Salinarimonas sp.: one gene and its partner. The protein of the gene in region 1 interacts with the protein of each later gene in a pairwise test. Links are inferred from orthologs where the notes say so. Each region holds a gene or a part of one and is shown in the gene's direction. Other genes may lie near its edges.

What was found.
Region 2: the proteins of trkA (region 1) and ptsN interact in binary tests that used the Escherichia coli proteins (3 or more experiments, as listed by UniProt). The link is inferred for Salinarimonas sp. from one-to-one orthologs.

What each region holds. Positions count from the first base shown.
Region 1 is NZ_CP157794.1:890,944-894,228, reverse strand. The notes cover bases 140-3,110. They hold trkA (Trk system potassium transporter TrkA), read left to right. Parts: upstream 140-917; coding sequence 918-2,303; downstream 2,304-3,110. Other genes in these bases: ABL310_RS04125 (TrkH family potassium uptake protein), read left to right, coding at 2,307-3,110; ABL310_RS04135 (hypothetical protein), read left to right, coding at 140-382. Also shown: more of ABL310_RS04135, read left to right, coding at 1-139; more of ABL310_RS04125, read left to right, coding at 3,111-3,285. UniProt on the Escherichia coli protein: Part of the constitutive potassium transport systems TrkG and TrkH. May regulate the transport activity of TrkG and TrkH systems. Binds to NAD(+) and NADH.
Region 2 is NZ_CP157794.1:4,570,095-4,573,341, reverse strand. Bases 315-3,247 are described here. They hold ptsN (PTS IIA-like nitrogen regulatory protein PtsN), read left to right. Parts: upstream 315-1,515; coding sequence 1,516-1,980; downstream 1,981-3,247. Other genes in these bases: purL (phosphoribosylformylglycinamidine synthase subunit PurL), read left to right, coding at 2,053-3,247; hpf (ribosome hibernation-promoting factor, HPF/YfiA family), read left to right, coding at 765-1,358; rpoN (RNA polymerase factor sigma-54), read left to right, coding at 315-633. Outside these bases: more of rpoN, read left to right, coding at 1-314. UniProt on the Escherichia coli protein: Seems to have a role in regulating nitrogen assimilation.

The sequences.
Region 1 (3,285 bases):
CGCCATGGAGTACGGCCGCGAGGCCTACGAGGCGAGCCGGGGCATCCTGCGGGAGAACCCGCTCCTCGTCGGCGTGCTCGGCCTCGCCGCCGGCCTCGCGCTCGGCGCGCTCCTGCCGCGCACGCGCCAGGAGGACCGGTATTACGGCCCCTATGCCGACGACCTGCGCCATCGCGGCTACGACTACGCCCGCGAGGCCCAGGAGCGCGGCATGGACTACGCCCGCGACGCCATCGAGCGCGGCCGCGACTACGCGCACCACGCCTTCTCCGAGGAGGGCGGCCACCCCGTCCACGAGGAGGAATGGCGTCGCGAGCGCAGCTTCGAGGAAGACGCCGCCCACCGCACCAGCCCGGGCGGCGGCGAGCCGCGCCGGCACTGAGGTAGGGGGGAGCTTCCCCCCCTACCGACGCCTCCCGCTCCGGCAGGGACGTGGCGCCTGTCGGGGCGGGCGCGGCGCCCCCCTTTCTCCTTCCCTGTAGGGGAAGGTGTCGCCGCGCGCAGCGCGGTGACGGATGGGGCGCGCGGCACGCGCGTTCGGCGAAGCCGAATTCGACGGGTGAGCCGGTCGCAGCCGCTGGTTTCCGCTTCGCGGAACGCGTCGCTTCGCGCCGCGCCCCATCCGTCTCGGCTTCGCCGAGCCACCTTCCCCTACAGGGAAGGAAAGCCGGAGCCTCGGTCGGCGCTCGATGACCGTCCGCCGCGAGCATTCGCCGAGGCGCCGTCCGCCGCTCGCCTCCCCTGGAGAGGCCGCCCCCCGGGGGCGGCCTCTCCGCGTTCATCCGCGCCTTGTCCCTGCCTCCGCTTCGTCGTAAACACGGCGGCGCGGCCGTCGCCCCGCCGGGCGGTCCGAACCTCTCATCCGCAGCGTGGGGACGCCTCGCGTCGCGGGCGTTGAACTCTTCGACGAGCAGGGCATGAAGATCGTCGTCTGCGGCGCCGGACAGGTGGGATCGACCATCGCGCGCCATCTCGCCAACGAAGGCATCGACGTGACCGTGGTCGACGCCGATCCCGGCCAGGCGCGCCGGGTAGACGAGAGCTACGAGGTCCGCGGCATGGTGGGCCACGCCTCGCATCCGGAGGTGCTGGAGCGCGCCGGCTGCCGCGAGGCGGACATGCTGATCGCCGTCACCCGCTCGGACGAGGTGAACATGGTGGCCGCCCAGGTCGCCTACTCGCTCTTCCGCGTGCCGCGCCGCATCGCCCGCGTGCGCCATCACGGCTATCTCGACCCCTATTCCCGCGCGCTCTACGCCGCCGACCAGATGCCCATCGACGTCGTCATCTCGCCCGAGCTCGAGGTGGCGAACGGCATCGCGCGGCGGCTGCGCACGCCCGGCGCCTTCGACACGGTGCCGCTGGCGGAGGGCCGCGTGCAGCTGATGGGCATCCACACCGACACGCCGGGCTGCACGCTCACCGGGCGCACGCTCGCCGAGGTGCCGCAGGTGATGCCCGATCCGCACATGATCGTCGTCGCCATCGTGCGCGACGGGACGGCCTTCGTGCCCAAGGGCGCCGACCGCATCGAGAAGGGGGACGACGTCTACGTCGTCACCGAGCCCTCCCGCGTCGACCGGGTGATGGCGGTGTTCGGCCACGAGGAACGGGTGGCGCGGCGCGTGGTCATCGTCGGCGGCGGCAACGTCGGCCTCAACCTCGCCAAGATGCTCGCCCGCGAGGCGCCCTACGTGCGCCTCAAGATCATCGAGAATTCCCGCGACCGCGCCGAGATCGTCTCCCGCGAGCTCGGCGACCGCGCCGTGGTCCTCCACGGCGACGCGCTCGACACCGAGGTGCTCGAGGAGGCGAACGCCGGCTCGGCCGAGACCGTGGTCGCCGTCACCAACGACGACGAGACCAACATCTTCTCGTCCGTGCTCGCCAAGCGCATGGGCTGCAAGCGCGCCATCACGCTCGTCAACAAGACGAGCTACGAGCCGATCATGCCCTCGCTCGGCATCGACGCCGTGGTCTCGCCCAACGCCATCACCATCTCCACCATCCTGCGCCACGTGCGCCACCGTTCGGTGTCGGCGCTCTACACCCTGCGCGAGGAGTTCGGCGAGGTGATCGAGGCGCGTGCGCAGGCCGGTTCGAAGCTCGTCGCCGGGCCGATCAACAGGATCGGCCTGCCCGACGGCATGCTGATCGGCGCCGTGGTGCGCGGCGAGCAGGTCGTCATCCCGCACGGGGACTTCGTCGTGCGCCCGGGGGACGCGGTCATCGCCATGGTCACCTACAAGGCGCTCAAGAAGGCCGAGGCCTTCCTCGCCGGCAAGTCGCCCGACGAGCGCTGACCCGTGGCGCGCGTCTCCCTCGACACCTGGGCGCCGCCGGCCCTCCGCCCGATCATGCTCCTCGTCGGCGGCATGCTGCTGGCGCTCTCCGCCGCGATGCTGATCCCCGCGGGCTTCGATCTCTACGCGCGCAACGAGGATTGGCGCGCCTTCGCGCTCTCCTCGATCGTCACCTTCGCCTGCGGGCTCGGGCTCGTGCTGATCTCGCGCGCCAAGCTCGCGGGCGGGCTGACGCTGCGTCAGGCCTTCGTGCTCACCCCGCTGACCTGGCTGACGGTGGCGCTGTTCGCGGCGCTGCCGCTCTACTTCTCGGACTACGCCCAGCTGCGCGACAGCTTCACCAACGCCTTCTTCGAGAGCGTGTCGGGCCTCACCACCACGGGCGCGACCGTGATCGTCGGCCTGCAGGACGCGCCGCCGGGCGTGCTGATCTGGCGCGCGCTGCTGCAATGGATGGGCGGCATCGGCATCATCGCGACCGCGATCGCCATCCTGCCGGCGCTCGGCGTCGGCGGCATGCAGCTCTTCCGCACCGAGAGCTCCGACCGCTCGGAGAAGGTGCTGCCGCGGGTGCGCGAGATCGCCACCGCCATCGTCTCGCTCTATGTCGGCTTCACATTGGTCTGCGCCATCGCCTACCGGCTCGCCGGGATGAGCGGCTTCGACGCGCTGGCGCATGCCTTCACCACCATCGCGACGGCGGGCTTCTCGACGCACGACAACTCGCTCGGCAATTGGGTCAACCCGGCGGTGCACTGGATCGCGATCTGCGGCATGCTCGCCGGCGCCGTGCCCTTCGTGCTCTATGTGCGCCTGTTCCAGGGCGAGCTCGACACGCTGCGCAACAGCCAGGTGCGGGTTCTGTTCGGCTTCCTCACGGTGGTGATCGCGCTGATGGCGCTGTGGCTGGTCTCGTCGGGCCGCTACGAGATCGGCGACGCCGTCCGCCACGCGGCCTTCAACGTCGTCTCGGTGGTGACGA
Region 2 (3,247 bases), 3.7 Mb from region 1 along the record:
CTGGTGCCCGACGTCTTCGTGCGGCCCGCGCCCGACGGCTCCTGGCTGATCGACCTCAACCCGGACACGCTGCCGCGCGTGCTCATGAACCAGGCATACTACACGCGGGTGGCCCGCTCGGCCAAGACCGAGACGGAGCGCGCCTTCGTCACCGAGTGCCTGCAGAACGCCAATTGGCTCACCCGCTCCCTCGACCAGCGGGCGAAGACCATCCTCAAGGTCGCGAGCGAGATCGTGCGCCAGCAGGACGGGTTCTTCGCCAACGGCGTGACGCATCTGCGCCCGCTGAACCTGAAGACGGTGGCCGACGCCATCGGCATGCACGAATCGACCGTCTCGCGGGTGACCTCGAACAAGTCGATCGGCACGCCGCGGGGCACGTTCGAGATGAAGTATTTCTTCACCGCCGCCATTTCCGGCGTCGGCGGCGACCAGCATTCCTCGGAAGCCGTGCGCCACCGCATCAAGCAGCTGATCGACGCGGAGGCGCCGAGCGCGATCCTCTCCGACGACCAGCTCGTCAAGATCCTGCGCAAGGACGGCATCGACATCGCGCGGCGCACGGTCGCCAAGTACCGGGAATCGCTGCGTATTCCGTCCTCCATCGAGCGTCGCCGGGAGAAGGGCGGTTGACGCCCGCGCGGGGCTAAACGCCGCGGGTGCGGGACCGTCTCGCCGGACGGTTCGTTGACGAACGCCGCGCCCCTCCTTACCACTTGCTCAAGGGAACGGCGCCAAGCCCGTCCGCAGAGGGGGAGACGAGAATGGCCTTGCGCATCTCCGGCAAGAACATGGACATCGGCGAGGCTTTGCGCGCCCAGGTCCAGGACCGCGTCGACGCGGCGATCGCGAAGTATTTCGACGGCGACGTGACCGGCCACGTCACGGTCGAGAAGGAAGGCACCGGCTTCCGCACCGAGTGCGTGATCCACATGCCGACCGGCGTCACCCTCGAATCGGAGGGCATGGCGCACGACGCCTACGCCGCCTTCGATTCGGCCGCGCATCGCATCGAGAAGCGCCTGCGCCGGCACAAGCGCCGCCTGCGTGATCACCAGTCCGACCTGAAAGGCAACAAGATCGCGCCGATCGAGGCGGCCTACGCGATCCTCGAGGCGCCCACGGAGGACGTCGAGGAGGAGGCCGAGGCGCCCGAGGCCGAGTACCATCCCGTCGTCATCGCCGAATCGACGCGGGCGCTCCACACCCGATCCGTTTCGGACGCCGTGCTCGAGCTCGACCTGTCGGGTGCGCCGTTTCTCGTGTTCCTCCATGCTGGCACCGGCCGCATGAACGTCGTATATCGCCGCCACGACGGGGCGATCGGCTGGATCGATCCGCCCGAATCGGCGCGCTGACGCCGGATGCGCAACCGTCCCCGCGGCTCGTCCCGGGGGCCGATCACGAGGAGCTGCGATCTCGGAGATGCCGCGAACGATGGCGCGAACCTTGCCTTTTCGGTCCCCGTCCGAAGGCGCCCGTCGCCCGCCGAGCCGCCCGAGCCTGTCGATCGTCATGCCGCTTGTCGAAATCCTCTCCCCGAACGCCATCGCGCCCGCGCTCAAGGTCGGCGGCAAGAAGCAGGCTCTCCAGGAGCTCGCTTCCCATGCCGCCGGCCTGACGGGCCTCGACCAGCACGAGATCTTCGAGACGCTGCTGCAACGCGAGCGCCTCGGCTCGACGGGCGTGGGCGAGGGCATCGCCATCCCGCACGGCAAGCTCGCCTCTCTCGACAGGCTGTTCGGCTTCGTCGCGAGGCTCGAGAAGCCGATCGACTTCGACGCCATCGACGGCATGCCCGTCGACGTGCTGTTCCTGCTGCTCGCGCCCGAGGGCGCCGGGGCGGACCATCTCAAGGCGCTGGCCCGCGTCGCCCGCGTGCTGCGCCGGCCGGGCGTGCTCGATCGTCTGCGCTCCGCGCACGACGCCGACGCGATCTACGCCGTGCTGACGGAGAATTCGGAGCCGGCCGCCGCGTGATCAGTCGGTCCCCGCCGATTGCGTCCGCGCGCGCCAGCCGTTAAGGCCGTGCGATCAGCCGGGACCCCGACCATGACCGATCCGAAGACGCCCCCCATCACGAAGGAGCTCGTGGCCGAGCACGGCCTCAAGCCCGAGGAATACGAGCGCTTCGTCGCGCTGATCGGCCGGGAGCCGACGCTCACCGAGCTCGGCATCGTCTCGGCGATGTGGAACGAGCACTGCTCCTACAAGTCCTCGCGCATCCACCTGCGCGGGCTGCCGACCTCCGCGCCGTGGGTGATCCAGGGGCCCGGCGAGAACGCCGGCGTCATCGACATCGGCGACGGGCTCGCCTGCGTCTTCAAGATGGAGAGCCACAACCACCCGAGCTTCATCGAGCCCTATCAGGGCGCGGCGACCGGGGTGGGCGGCATCCTGCGCGACGTCTTCACGATGGGCGCGCGGCCGATCGCGGCCTTGAACGCCCTGCGCTTCGGCTCCCCCGATCACCCGAAGACGCGCCATCTCGTCTCCGGCGTCGTCGCCGGCATCGGCGGCTACGGCAATTCCTTCGGCGTGCCCACGGTCGCGGGGTCGGTGGGCTTCCACACGGCCTACGACGGCAACATCCTCGTCAACGCCATGGCGGTGGGCCTCGCCCGGACCGACGGCATCTTCACCGCCAAGGCGACCGGGGTCGGCAACCCCATCGTCTATCTCGGCTCCAAGACCGGCCGCGACGGCATCCACGGCGCGACGATGGCCTCCGCCTCCTTCGACGAGAGCGCGGAGGAGAAGCGCCCCACCGTGCAGGTCGGCGATCCCTTCGCCGAGAAGCTGCTGCTCGAGGCCTGCCTCGAATTGATGACGACGGGCGCCGTCGTCGCGATCCAGGACATGGGCGCGGCCGGCCTCACCTCCTCATCGGTCGAGATGGGCGCCAAGGGCGATCTGGGCATCGAGCTCGAGCTCGACGCCGTGCCCTGCCGCGAAGAGGGCATGACCGCCTACGAGATGATGCTCTCCGAGAGCCAGGAGCGCATGCTCATGGTGCTCGAGCCCTCCAAGCGCGCGCTGGCGGAGGCGATCTTCGCCAAGTGGGGGCTCGATTTCGCGGTGATCGGCAGGACCACCGACACGCTGCGCTTCGTCGTCAAGCACCAGGGCCGCATCGAGGCGGACCTGCCGATCAAGGAGCTCGGCGACGAGGCCCCGGTCTACGACCGCCCGTGGGAGCCCTCGCCGAGGCGGCCGGCGATCGAGCCGGCGGACGTCTCGGCGCCCG